3 regions of the Macrococcus epidermidis genome follow, and region 2 is predicted to be linked to each of the others. Evidence: predicted binding sites of a transcription regulator. Region 2 holds the regulator's gene; each other region holds the start of a gene.
What was found. The regulator NrdR, encoded in region 2, represses ribonucleotide reductase genes. The targets are predictions, from matches to a motif close to AACACNATATATNGTGTT.
Positions count from the first base shown of each region.

Region 1: a site for NrdR is predicted at 2,513-2,530, ahead of nrdD (anaerobic ribonucleoside-triphosphate reductase). Genes of this name have one in related genera too.
Region 3: a site for NrdR is predicted at 2,201-2,218, ahead of nrdI (class Ib ribonucleoside-diphosphate reductase assembly flavoprotein NrdI). Genes of this name have one in related genera too.

Region 1 covers NZ_CP073819.1:2,284,874-2,289,757, reverse strand. Annotated here, with positions in the region: gene KFV12_RS12220 (CapA family protein) at 1-50, opposite strand, end outside; gene nrdG (anaerobic ribonucleoside-triphosphate reductase activating protein) at 114-617, opposite strand; gene nrdD (anaerobic ribonucleoside-triphosphate reductase) at 614-2,473, opposite strand; gene KFV12_RS12205 (hypothetical protein) at 2,834-3,049, shown strand; gene KFV12_RS12200 (hypothetical protein) at 3,200-3,559, opposite strand; gene KFV12_RS12195 (3-hydroxyacyl-CoA dehydrogenase) at 3,630-4,511, opposite strand; gene KFV12_RS12190 (Rho termination factor N-terminal domain-containing protein) at 4,778-4,884, shown strand, end outside.
Region 2 covers NZ_CP073819.1:1,722,651-1,727,534, forward strand. Annotated here, with positions in the region: gene dnaI (primosomal protein DnaI) at 1-779, opposite strand, end outside; gene dnaB (replicative helicase loading/DNA remodeling protein DnaB) at 779-2,134, opposite strand; gene nrdR (transcriptional regulator NrdR) at 2,143-2,607, opposite strand; gene KFV12_RS09135 (SGNH/GDSL hydrolase family protein) at 2,757-3,467, shown strand; gene KFV12_RS09140 (DMT family transporter) at 3,510-3,824, opposite strand; gene KFV12_RS09145 (DMT family transporter) at 3,824-4,144, opposite strand; gene KFV12_RS09150 (sensor histidine kinase) at 4,284-4,884, opposite strand, start outside.
Region 3 covers NZ_CP073819.1:700,740-705,623, reverse strand. Annotated here, with positions in the region: gene nrdE (class 1b ribonucleoside-diphosphate reductase subunit alpha) at 1-1,712, opposite strand, end outside; gene nrdI (class Ib ribonucleoside-diphosphate reductase assembly flavoprotein NrdI) at 1,675-2,070, opposite strand; gene queF (preQ(1) synthase) at 2,538-3,035, shown strand; gene KFV12_RS03775 (peptide MFS transporter) at 3,178-4,689, shown strand.

The DNA of each region.
Region 1 (4,884 bases), 560 kb from region 2:
GATGCAGTTAATACAGAAAGTGCAAGTGCTTTAATTTGATATTTATCCATTAGTTAAACTCCCATTAAATAATATTAATTACATTATATCTTAAATAAATAAAAAAACATTATTTATTTTTCATGTAATATATTACCTTTGTTTAAATAATGGATACGTTGATTAAGTGACCCGCGAAACTTTAAATTTGGCTGAAATAGACTATGGACATAGGGACCATCAACAAGTACATCGATATTATTTAAAACTTCAGCTAGCACTGGTGTATTTTTAATATACTCAATCATATATCCTGACCACATCCATATATCTTTTCTATTCCCGAATTTCTTTCTGAATGCTGAAATAAGTGGTTGAATAACAGCTAAATTATCTAACGGTTCCCCACCAAGTAGAGAAAGTCCGCTGATATAATCTTTATCGAGCAAGGTTAATATCTCTTCGATTTTCTGTTCTGTGATGCGTTCTCCATGATTAAATGACCAGATACTTGCATTGAAACACTCGGGACAATGAAAGTGACAGCCGGATACATAGACAGACACACGCATGCCCGTTCCGTCTGTAACGACACAATTCATTATCCTGGCAACATATCCCATACCTTCATACGTCATAATAAATCATCTCTTGTCGACATATGTTTGACACGCGTGGCAATTTCAATTTGACGTCCTTTTACCATTGGACGTTTTAAAGGCTGTCCGAGATAACCGCAAGTACGTTTGACCACATCTGTCGTTTCAGGATTATTGTTTCCACACTCAGGGCAGACATATCCTGTAGCCGTCGGTTGAAATTCACCGGAATAACCACATTCAAAACATTGATCAATCGGAGTATTCGTACCGAGATAACCGATACGTGAATAAGCATAGTCCCATACTGCTTCTAACGCTTCAGGGTTATGGACAAGCGAAGGGTATTCGCAATAATGAATAAATCCGCCTGTGGAATAACGCGCGAAGTCTTTTTCAAAATCAATTTTTTCGAAAGGGGTAATATTTTTGCGGATATCATAATGAAATGAATTCGTATAATACCCTTTATCGGTTACGTTTACCACAGGACCAAAGCGTTCAAAATCGAGTGCACAGAAGCGGTCCGTTAGAGATTCACTTGGTGTACCATATACACTGAACTGAATATCGTATTGATTGGTTAAGTTATCAGCGTATGATTTTATCGTCTTTAATATATTTAATATAAAGTCATAAGCATCTTTATTCTGTTCCCAGTCTTTCTCAAATAAATGCGCGCCAACTTCATATAATCCGATATAACCGATACTGATAGTGCTACGACGATTATCAAACAAAGCTGATATGTCTTCGTCGGCATGTAGTCTTTTACCGAATGCACCATATTGATAAAGTATGGGGGCATTTTGTGGGCGCGCATCTTTTAATCGATTAATTCTAAACAGACAAGCATCACGTACAATATCCAATCTTTGATGCAACATGGTCATAAATGTATCCGGATTATTACTTAATAATGCAATCCGAGGTAAGTTAAGCGTTACGACACCTAGATTGAAACGGCCATTGTTGATAAACTGTCCATCTTCCTGATAAGCATTCAGGAAGCTTCGACAACCCATCGGTGCTTTGAAATCGCCAATCATCTCTGTTATCGCCTGATAATTTAATACATCAGGATACATGCGTTTTGTAGCGCATTCGATAGCCAATTGTTTTATCGCATAATTTGGATCAGTCTGCTTTAAATTCACTCCGTCTTTTAAACTGAAGACAAGCTTTGGAAATATTGCAGTCGTTTGATCGGTCCCAAGTCCTGCAATCCGCGTATTTAATATTGCACGTTGAATCATAACACTGTACTTATCCGTTCCTAATCCAAAGCCGAAAGTTACAAACGGTGTTTGCCCGTTACTTGTATAAAGTGTATTAATTTCATATTCAAGCGACTGGATGGCATCACCGATATCTTTTTCGGTCATTTGCTGGGTATATTGTTGCTGTTTATCTTGCAGGACATACTTTTGTGCAGTTTGACGATGTTTTTCTGCATTTAAAGCAGCATAAGGACTTAGCACTTCATCGATACGATCTACTGAGCATCCACCATACTGACTGCTGGCGACATTAGCGATAATTTGTGCGATCTGAGCTGCAGCAGTTTGAATCGATTTTGGTGATTCAACTTTCGCGTTACCAATCTTAAAACCATGAGCCAGCATATTAGGAATATCAATTAAACAGCAGTTCGTCATCGGCATATAAGGATGATAATCTAAATCGTGGAAATGAATATCACCGTTTAAGTGAGCGTGTTTAACATGTTTCGGTAGCATATCAAGGCCGAGTGATTTCGCAACAGTACCAGCAGTTAAATCACGCAGTGTATTAAAGACATTCGCATCCTTGTTTGCATTCTCATGAACGACTTCTGGATGTCTATTTATTAAACGTTCTAAGCTGTCCTTCAAATCAGTTGTTTCTGTTAACATTTTATCACCTACTATATATTGTGTTTTCAACTAAATATTAATACTATATATAGTGTTTGTGTTGAAAAAAGGAGTGAATTTGAAAAGATGTCATAATTACAACGAAGCTATCTGGTTTTAAGAACATGAGGTGTGAGAAAAGTTACAAAAAAAGCCGAACACAATGTTCGGCTGCAGATTGAAGACAAACTCACAATTCTAAAAGTGAGTTTGTCTTCAATCTGAGTAATTTGTTTCAAATTACTATCAGTATCTTCTTTGAAAATATTTACAAATATAAATATAAAAGCTAATATTAAAGAAAAATATAATAATAATTTTATTTTCATACAGATTCCTTTCAAAATAGGAGGTGGAAAAATGCATATTTTAAAAAATTATACTTTAGAAATAACAACAATACTATTAGTTATAATAATTACAGCCCTATTTTTAGTTTTAGCTCAATTATATTTCAATTGGAAAGAAATTGAAATATTAACAAGTCAAGCTCATGAAAAAAATCTAGATTATAGTTTAGAAATAAGTAATAAATATACTGGTGCATATAAATTTAAAATTATTGAAAATAACTAAAATTTTATTCCAATTTCCTTTTGACATGGAGCCTCTGACCCCTCAAACTCCCCAAAGATGTCCCACAGGGCAAAAAACGCCCTTGTGGGCACACTTCGTTGAGTGTACTTGAGGGGTCTTCTCCATATCAAAAGTTTTCACGGCATAAAACTACCTCATTCTCTGTTGTGCTTGTCTCTGTTTGTTTGAAGCCCTCATATCATCTAAACTTCTTTCAAATACATTTGATACATTATTTTCTCTAGCACTCGCTCTTAACTGGTCTAAGAACTTCACAGGGCTATTACTTTTTACTCTTCCTTCAAACGCTACTTCACGCTCATTAATAAATACTTTATAACCATATTCAGCGCCGTACATTCTTTCGCCATTACCTCTTGAATGATTTTTAGATACTGCTCCTAAAATCGCTAATTTTTGTTCTTCCTCACGATAAATCAAAGGCTCTCTAAAATCGCCATTCGGCTTTATCCCGTGTTTCTTTTTAAATCTTTCTAACTGTTCTTGCAAAATCGGATCAAATGCTTTTTTTCTTTGTTCTTCAATCTGAAGCCGAACGCAATGTTCGGCTGTGAAACATTTATCCTTTTAGAAAGTCTGATGCTTTATAGCTAGGGTTTGGATATTTATAGAACCCCTCTCCTGTTGCAACACCTAGTTTACCGGCATCGATATATGCTTTTAACATATCAGTGACGCCTTGTAAATGAGGGTTTTTCAGTGAAGCTTGTAATGAGATGTTGTAAGCAGTAGTGAGACCAATAACATCTAACATAGCAAATGGGCCGACTGGAGCACCTGTTGCAATCATCCATGTTCTATCAATTGTTTCAACGTCACCGACACCATTTGCAAGTAACATTTCAGCTGATTGTAATAATGGCACAAGTAAAGAATTTAATATATAGCCAGGTTGTTCTTTCTTAACTAGAATCGGTACCATGTTAATCTGTTTCGCAAAATCCATCACAATTTGATTGTATTTTGGATCTGTTGTATCGTGGCTCATTACTTCTGCGATATTATTTTGCCAGATAGAATTAGCGAAGTGTAACGCTAAAAAGCGATCTGGACGGTCTGTAAAATCACGAAAAGCGCTTGGCATCATCGTTGAAGAATTTGTTAAGAAGATGGTTTTCTCTGGTGCGATACCCTGGATGCTTTCATACAACTTTTGTTTAGCTTCTAAGTTTTCTGCGATAGACTCAATCATTACGTCGCTATCAGCCAATACTTCAGACATATCCATAGAAATTTTAATGGCATCATGTGCAGCTTGCGCTTTTTCGGGATTATTAAAATAAGCACCGTAAATCGGTACAAGCTTTGCTAACTTCTCCTGAATACGTTTAACTGAGTCTTCAGTTCTTGCATACATGACAACATTGCAATCAAAGAATGCACTTTGAAATGCCACTTGGCTACCCAATACTCCGCCACCGATGATACTTACATTTTTCATATGAACAGCTCCTTAGATTTTATTGAGCAGGAATGCCCGATTTTTACTATTATTCTCATCTTTATTATACAACCATTTCAAAATATTGGATGGAATGAATTGTGACAATATCATAAATATGTTGTTTAAACATTTAAAATGTATGTATATGTTAAATTAGAAAGTTTAATTTTTACTTAATCATTGGTAAAATAGAATAAATATAAATAAAAATAAATGCTTTTAAACAGGATAGCAACAACTTATAGAACCGTGGGGGACTTACTATGACAAACGAGTTAAATATCGACATCAAGGCACAAGAAGAAAAAAAGAAATTAGTAGCTGAAAAATTTAATAACAATACACTTGATATGTATCTATCAGCGCTATC
Region 2 (4,884 bases):
AAGTTTGAGCTAAAAAATGTCGGCACATTATTCATCATACGATAATTTAATATCGGCCCTAACACTTCATCACGTACCCATGGTGTTAAGTCTTCTGCACCGATATCATCGAGCATTAGAACAGGCGTATTCTTTACTCGATTTAATCGCTCTGTATATGTACCATCGTTAAACCCTGATTTTAATTCTCGAATAAATTCCGGAAAGTACATTAACGTCGTATAAATATGTCGCTCTTTCAATTCATTTGCGATTGCACCTAAAATAAATGATTTTCCGGTACCGAATGGTCCATGAATATACATACCTTTCGTATCGACACCCTTTGCGATATCTCTGCATACCATCCCTGCACGTCTCACAATATCTATTCTCGTTTTATCATCGAGGTAAATATCTGCAAGCTTTGCATTCAGGACATCTTTTGGCATATGAATTGCCGTTATAAACTGCTTCATCTTTTGTTCTTCATCATAAGCAAGCTTAGAAGGGCATGGTAAATGTCTGATCTTAATGTGATTATTTTCAATATATAGTTCAGGCGTGTGACCAGGGACAAAGTTCTTACACTGGCCATAAGATGCACAATCCTGGCACATAATTGAAGAATCTTTATATTCCTGGAGGACAGATAAATCATTATCTATCATCTGCTCGGTAACATGGTTAGCAGCAATAAACGCACTTATTTCAGGATGTTTTATCGTTTCTTTTTTTATCTTTTCAATACGCTTAAAAATTTCACTGTTAGCGTTTAATATTGAGCCCATCGGTTTCATCATTTATCCTCCTCCCATAATTGATTGAGTTCTTGCTGTAACTTACGACGTTCCGCTTCTAGATCGACATTTTCATCAACTTTATTGCTTGCTATCGGTTCTTCCGTTAACCATTTAGGTGTCATCTCTTTAGAAGGCGGTAAATATTGTTTCGGTCTACTTGATTTATCTTTACGTTCAGTACGTTTCTTATCCATCGATTTTACAAAATGATAAGCTTCCTGACTTGTTTTTAAATTTTGTTTCTTCCAGTTTGAGGCTATCTCTTCAATATACGCCTGCGGGAGTTTCATATCCTTTGTAAACAATACATATTGAATAAGAATATTAAACACACCATATGGCAGTTGTTCACGTTCTAAAATAGATTCAATCATGCGTTTCTGCTTTAAGGTCGGTTCTGATTTACTGAATGAAGTAAGCATATCGATTGGACTCGTTGTATCCAGCATTTCAAACCAGTTCAGTAGAGTACTCGCTTCCTTATCTTCAGGCTTTATATTATCTGACTGTTCCTGAAACTGCAAAGTTGGTAGTGCACCGTCGTGTTCTATCTTATAGAAATCACGTGCATTTTTGCGTAACGCTTCATGAGAAATCGTTTGATTGCTTGTAAGTGACTTCAAGATAATCTGACGCATTTCTGTAGGTGCAATATCATATAATGCAGCAAGCTGAGAAATTAAATCACGCGTCTTCTTAGGTAATTGTTCACTTGTGATCAGATTCTGTGCCAGCAATGTTTCAAGCATATCAAAATCAAATGTCTGATGATGAATAGGAATACCATACGGGTCACTTTGTTTAATAATCTCACTATTATATTCGAATACAACGGGTTCAGGAGATTTCGGCGTACCAAATACGTCCATATATTTACTTGAAATATCACGATAACCATCATAATCTATATTATTTGTAAAATATCTACTCTTTAACACTTGATATCGATGCTTACCCACCTGCTGATATAAGAACACAGAAAGCATAGGATCATTAAAAAATTGTGCAGGCATTACAGGACTGATTAATTTATAGATAAACTTCTGATTGCTATCATCTATTCTCATATACGTCTTAAGTAAACCAATTGCTTCAAGCCGTTTACGAATCACTTCGAAATGACTCAAATTCATCTTCAGTTCACTTAAGAAAATATAATGAGTGTAATCGTTACTAACCTGGTTATAGTCATTTAAAAACTGACTTAAGAACTGATAGACACCGACACATTCAATACCAATTAAAGGCGTATAAAGTGTCTTAAGAACATCTTCAGTCAGATGCGTACTTATATAGTTTGTCGTGACGGTAAACTGATCCGTACCATTTAATTCCGTAAAATAATGTTGCATGCTGACACCTACTTCTTATCTTTATCGTTCAATAGACCGCTCATTGTACGTAATAACTGATCGACATCTTTAAATTCTTTATAGACAGACGCAAACCTTACATAGGAAACCTGATCTAAAGTCATTAGATGCTCCATCACCAATTCACCGATATCAACCGAAGACACTTCCGTCTTACCTTTTTCACGTAAAGCAGTCTCAACATCTGTCGTAATTTTTTCAAGTGATTCAAAAGCAACAGGTCGCTTCTCACATGCACGGACTAAACCATGTAACACTTTATCACGGTTGAATGCTTGTCTTGTGCCGTCTTTTTTTACGACGATTAATGGCTGTAATTCAATTCTTTCGAAAGTAGTAAAACGTGTACCGCATTCTTCACATTCTCTACGTCTTCTGATTGCAGTCAAATCGTCTGCATGTCGTGAATCAATCACCTTCGATTGATTAAAACCACATTTTGGACATTTCAAGACAATCACCCCTTTTTTTATTATTATTTAATTATACATGAATACGAAACAATTAAAAATCCATAAGATTACACTGTTCTGGGTATATAATAAACTATATGAATAAGTTAAAATTAATAAATTAATAACTTTCCAGAAGGAGAAAACTGATGAGACCGAATTATATCCATTTACCAAAGTTAGAAGAAGGACATCCTGTAAACAAACTAAGAGAAAGCTTTAATCATAGAAATGAAGTGATACTTTATCATAACGACCCTGTAGGAATCGTCTTTATCGGTGATTCAATTACTGATTACTGGGATATAGAAAGTTACCTGCAATTAAACAATGGCAAGCGAATGATTAACCGTGGCATTGGAAACGATCGTACGCAATGGGTACGCGACCGATTTACAGCAGATAGTATCCAGTTGAAACCCGATTGGATTGTCTTATCGATTGGCATTAATAATACGAAAGCGCTCGACGTTGATCAAAGCGATAACAACCAGCAACAAATTAAGTCACGAATCCTTGAAGATATTGAAGCAATGATTATGATGGCAAATGAAAATAACATAAATATTGCAGTTACTACACTCACATCAACGAACCGACCTAAGTTAGAAGGATTTATAACGCGCTCAAAACTTGTTCAGATAATTAATCACGAAATTAAACAACTATGTACAGAACATGATGCATTATTTATCGATTACTATACACAGATGACTGAAACGAAAGATGGCATCGACTATTTACGAAATGAACTTACAGATGACGGACTACATCCGCATGTATTCGGCTACGACATTATGGCAAAAGTCATTGAAGCAACGTTTACCGATATTTATCCGATACAATTAAAGCAAAGATGAAAAAAGTGTCACACACCAAATACGGTATGTGACACTTTACTTTTAAGGCAACAACTTCAATTCAATGGTACTTGCTAAAATTAAGCCCATAAAAAATAAACGTAATACATTCTTCGATTCTCCGTAAAACAAAATCCCCACAATTGCTCCACCTACTGCACCAATACCGGTCCATATAGCATATGCAGTACTCATCGGAATTGCAATTAACGCAACGGAAAGAAAATAAAGACTACATGCAAATGTAAATATCAGCAATAAAACATAACGCTTTTGATGTGTGTTTGAATACATATTAATCACGACAACACCTAGCATTTCAAAGATACCGGCAAGTACTAAAATCAACCAATACATTACTTTGCCTCCTCTGGTGTTGCCATCTTAAGACCGATGACACCGATAATTAATACACTTATTAATATAACTTTCTCAACGCTTATTGGTTCATTGAAAAATACTACATCTGCAATCGTTACTAACGTTGCACCTAGACCAACAAATACAGCGTAGCTTGTTCCAACCGGTAAATATTTTGATGCATTCAGCAACAAATAGAAACTGATTGAAACACTGATAACAGTAAGTACCCACTCATACCAAGTATCAGCATGGGCTAGACCAATTACCCAGCACATCTCAAAAATCGCCGCAACGATAATTTTAATCCAGTTCATAACATACCTCACTATCAACATAATAGTGAATAGTATAACATATACAAAATTTCATTTTAAGAAATGAGTTTTCCAAACTTAATTCAATGATAAAAACATCTAAATCCAATAAATTTTAGCTGAAATATTGAATATAAGTTTATTTATATACTAATAAGTATCTCGTGCCCTTATTTGAGGATATTATGTTCAATTCTATATTTAACTTCTCACATATATTTCTTATTATTTTATTTCCTTTAGTATCATTAGAAACTTGATTCACGTCATACCCTATACCAAAATCAATAATCTCCAATTTATTTTGGTTAAGATTTATAATTAATTTTTCAGTATGTGAATGTCTAATAATATTTGAAAAAATATTATCTAATAATCTTTCAAAGAACAAAGCTTCAGATTTCCAAATTACATTTTCATCCAAATTCGTTTTAATACTTATTTTATTCTTCTCTAATAAATAATTCCACTTCATTAATGAATTTGTAACGGAAGAATCTATACTACAATCAACCATAAAAATATACTGATCTTCGTAATCAATTTCTTCTGTTTCAGAAACTTTCTTAACTAATTGATTAGTGTACATTATTTTAGAATATATTTGATTAATTTTTTCTTCAGGAATTTCATATTCAATAGCGAGTTCATAAAGCTCTAACATTATCGCAGTAAGGGGAGTGTTGATATCATGAGACAATTGTTTTATATGTTCCTGTTTCGTTTTATTTTGCTGTTCT
Region 3 (4,884 bases), 1.0 Mb from region 2:
AAACCATTTTTCATCACAGCTTCTTTTAATGTCGTCCAGTCTGCTTGTGTCGGTACATCCATACCTTCAAATAAAGCTTTCACTTTATCTGATTTCGGTGCATAATCAGTCGTTTCATATTTCACGAAGTACTCACCTGTTGCATAGTTTGATTTTTCAAAATCTGCATAACGTTCGTTGCGTTCCATCGCAATCTGCATTGAACGTTCAATTGAATAATAGTTCATCATCATAAAGAATGTTGCAGCAAATTCCTTCGCTTCTTCACTTTCATAGCCAATTTTATTTTTTGCTAAGTAACCGTGTAAGTTCATCACACCTAACCCTACAGAATGTAGTTCACGGTTTGCTTTTGCAACACCAGGAGCGTTCTTAATATCAGCAGCATCACTAACTGTCGTTAATGCGTCCATACCGATATGTACTGAATCCTGGAATTTCTTAGATTCCATAACATTAACGATATTAAGTGAGCCCAGGTTACACGAAATATCACGTTTAATTTCATCTTCTGTACCATAATCATTAATCACTGAAGTTTCTTGTAACTGGAAAATTTCAGTACATAAGTTACTCATCTTAATTTGACCGAGGTTAGAATTTGCGTGAACTTTATTCGCGTTATCTTTAAACATTAAGTAAGGATACCCTGATTGTAATTGTGTTTGGGCGATTAAGTTTAACATCTCACGTGCGTCTTTTGATTTCTTCATCACATTCGGATTTTGAACAAGCTCTTCGTACATTACTTCGATATCTAAATCGTCTAATGTTTGCCCATATTCACGCTCTACAGTATGCGGCGCAAACATAAAGAATTCTTTTCCTTCTTTAGCGAGTTCAAAGAATTTCGATGGAACGATTAATCCAGTAGAAATTGTTGATAATCTTAAATCTTCATCCGCATTTACTTTCTTAGTGTCCAAAAATTCTAATACATCATAATGGAAGATATTTAAATATACAGCACCAGCACCTGGGCGTTGTCCTAATTGATCAGCATAGCTAAATCCACCTTCTAAAGCTTTCGCTACAGGTAACACACCTTTTGCTACACCTTTAATACCTTTAATAGCTTCACCACGTGCACGTAACTTTGATAAGTTAATCGCTACACCGCCACCAATTTTAGATAATTGTTTCGCTGTGGAATCGATATAGTTGATTGAATTTAGACTGTCATCTACTTCAAGTAAGAAACAAGACACTAGTTCACCACGACGCGCACGACCTGCATTTAAAAATGTCGGTGTCGCCGGCTGATAACGCTGTTCAATCATTGCAGAAACTAATGCTTTTGCTTTTTCTTTATCGCCTTTTGCTAAGTATAATGCAACGATAATAACGTGTTGTTTATAGTCCTCTAAATATTGTTTCTTATCGTTTGTCTTTAATGCATAATCTTTAAAGAATTTACTTGCAGACATGTAACTTGCAAACTGGAAAGGAATGTTCTCAGCATATTTAATGATTTCCATTAAATCTAATTCCGAATATTCTTCAAACAAATTATAGTAAAAATCCTGATCTACTAAAAAACGTAAACGCTCTAATGGCGTGTCAAAATGGATTGTAAAGTCATGAATTTCTTCTAAATAAACAGCTAATGCCTCCTGATCTTTCTCTAGATCAAAGAAACCATCTTCACGGCGCTTTGTAACCTGGTTATTTAATTCAATATGATTGTATTGTTTCTCTTCTACTGTTTTCATAACATTCTTCCACCTTTTTATTAAATAATTCTACGTCTCGATTATTTCCATGAAGTTCAAACTTCATAAGAAGCGGAACGTGGTATGTTTCACTAATCGTATCACCAGCTTTGGCGAAGTTTTGTCCCCAATTACGGTTTCCACTTCCTACTACTGCCGTTAAATGAAGATGATATCTTTCTAAAAATTGCGATACTGCATCTGGAACTTGTCCAAAACCAATAGTACCAGTGACGATGATAAATGGTTCTGCCACACCTTCTTCCATGGCAGTTTCAAGAGGTATCACACGAGGTTGTCCTGACTTTTGAATAAAACGACGCACATTCCCTGTTAATGAATAATATACAATTAACATTGGCCTCACTCCTAACTGTAAGGAATGTCACTAAAAAATACATGAAACATTTCAAACCAATAATGTATGTATTATGAAACGTAATTTTCTATTTTTAGTTTAATATTATCTTGTGTTGTTTTTCTTTTTTAACACAAGATATAGTGGTGCGTTCGAAACACACACACAAGATATACGATTAATTATAGCACTTAAAAATTGCTTTTCAATCTTAACAACTCCAAAAAAAATTAATTTTAATGTTGACTTTTTATCAAATTTTTTAATCCATTGATACGACTATATTTAATTGACTTGAAAATTTGTAAGGTTAATAATGAAATTTAATTCTATAAAATTCTGTTGAAATTTCATTTAAAAAATGATAATAAATAACAACTTCTCTTCACTAAAGGTGTATATATGTCTTTTTACATATATCGAGATATCTATTATAATAGAACAATCAAAAATATCGGAGGCAGAAAATGACTGGCAGACAAAAAGAAGAACTACAAGATATCACATTACTCGGTAATCAAAATAATAAATATCTTTATGAATACGATCCATCAATTTTAGAATCGTTCGATAACAAACACCAGGGCAGAGATTATTTCGTAAAATTCAATTGTCCTGAGTTTACAAGCCTTTGCCCTATTACAGGTCAACCTGATTTTGCAGCCATCTATATCAGCTACATCCCAAATATAAAGATGGTCGAGTCAAAATCTCTCAAACTTTATTTATTCAGCTTTAGAAATCATGGTGACTTTCATGAAGACTGTATGAATATTATTATGAATGATTTAATTGATCTTATGGATCCACACTACATCGAAGTATGGGGAAAATTCACGCCACGTGGTGGAATTTCAATTGATCCTTATACAAATTACGGACGTCCAGGGACGAAATATGAAGAGATCGCGAATTATAGATTAATGAACCATGATCTATATCCTGAAACAATTACTAATAGATAAATTTCCTTTTTTAAAATGATTACCATTCAAAAAGTTGAATTGTCTTAAAATTAAAATAAGTGTATTATATATGAATAGTTTATGTGTATAAACTATTCGTCTTTTATTTGTACAACTTTATTTGAAACAAGGGGGAAATGGTATGGCGCAACACACGCGCGAAGAAGTGGTCAACAGTATGCCGAGAACAGGTTTCTTCGGTCATCCTAAAGGTTTATTCACTTTAATGCTGACTGAGTTCTGGGAAAGATTTAGTTATTATGGAATGAAAGCTATTCTTTTATTCTATCTTTATTATTCTGTGAATAAAGGTGGATTTGGATTAGATGAAGGATTTGCGATGCAAATTGTATCTATCTACGGTGCATTAATTTATATGAGTGGTGTTATCGGTGGATGGTTAGCTGATAGATTCATCGGTACACGTAAAGCAATACTATATGGCGCAATCCTTATCATGATTGGTCACATACTTTTATCTTTACCAAACAACTTCACTTTATTACTTATTGCATTGTTATTCATCATTTTGGGTACAGGATTATTAAAACCAAATATTTCAACAAATGTAGGAGAATTATACGAAAAAAATGATCCAAAGGTAGATTCAGCATTTACACTATTTGTTATGTCAATTAACATGGGTGCATTAATTTCACCATTACTTGTTGGCTGGTTACAAGATAATGTAGGCTTCCATTATGGATTTGCAGTTGCAGCTATTGGTATGTTCTTCGGATTAATCATCTTTATGTTACGTTCTAAACAAACATTAGGACTTTCAGGGTTAGATGTTCCTAATCCAGTGACGGAAGCTGATAAAAAGAAAACAATTACAATCACTGGTATCGTTATAGCTGCATTCCTGCTTTATTTCTTAGTTACAGGCCTTATGGGTAATTTATCACTTGAAAGTTTTATGAACTTTGTAACAGTACTTGGAATGGCGTTACCATTCTATTACTTTATTACAATGATCGTATCGAAGAAAACTACGAGAGATGAAAAAGCACGCGTATTTGCATATGTGCCCCTTTTCTTAGCATCTGTTACATTCTGGTCTATTCAGGAACAAGGATCAACAGTACTTGCACATTTTGCTGATAAAAATACGCAGCTTAATCTAGGTGTCTTAACAAATAATGCAATTAATTTTAAAATCCCGGCAGCGTGGTTCCAGTCACTTAATCCTTTATTCATTGTAACTTTAGCACCATTATTTGCCTGGTTATGGGTTAAACTCGGACGATTTAATCCACCGACAGTCATTAAATTCAGTATCGCGCTATTCCTAGCGGCAATAAGCTATTTAGTAATGGTTTATCCGTTAACACATAATGGCGATCAGTTAATGAATCCAGGTTGGTTAATCCTTAGCTATCTTCTAGTAACAATGGCTGAGCTTTGCTTATCACCTACGGGTTTATCCGTTACTACGAAATTAGCACCACAAGCTTATACATCACAAATGATGAGTGTATGGTTCCTGGCAAATACAGTAGCACAATTAGTTAACAGTAAACTTGTACTTTATTATGAAGCTGTAGATAATCACCAGTACTTTAACAATATCGGTTTAGTAACACTTGCTATAGCTGTTGTTTTATTGCTTGTCAGTCCATTTATGAAAAAATTCATGCGTGGTATTCATTAATAAAGAATCAATTACTATTGAAGCATACGATTAAGTATGCTTCTTTTTTTATTGCAATATATTATTTTTATAAATATATAATTGTAAAAATAATGATTGTTACAAACAATTGAACAATTCTTGTTTAGAAAATTTCGACTATTAACTGAAAGATTGAATGTGACAATAATAATGGTAAAATAATATTCTAAAATA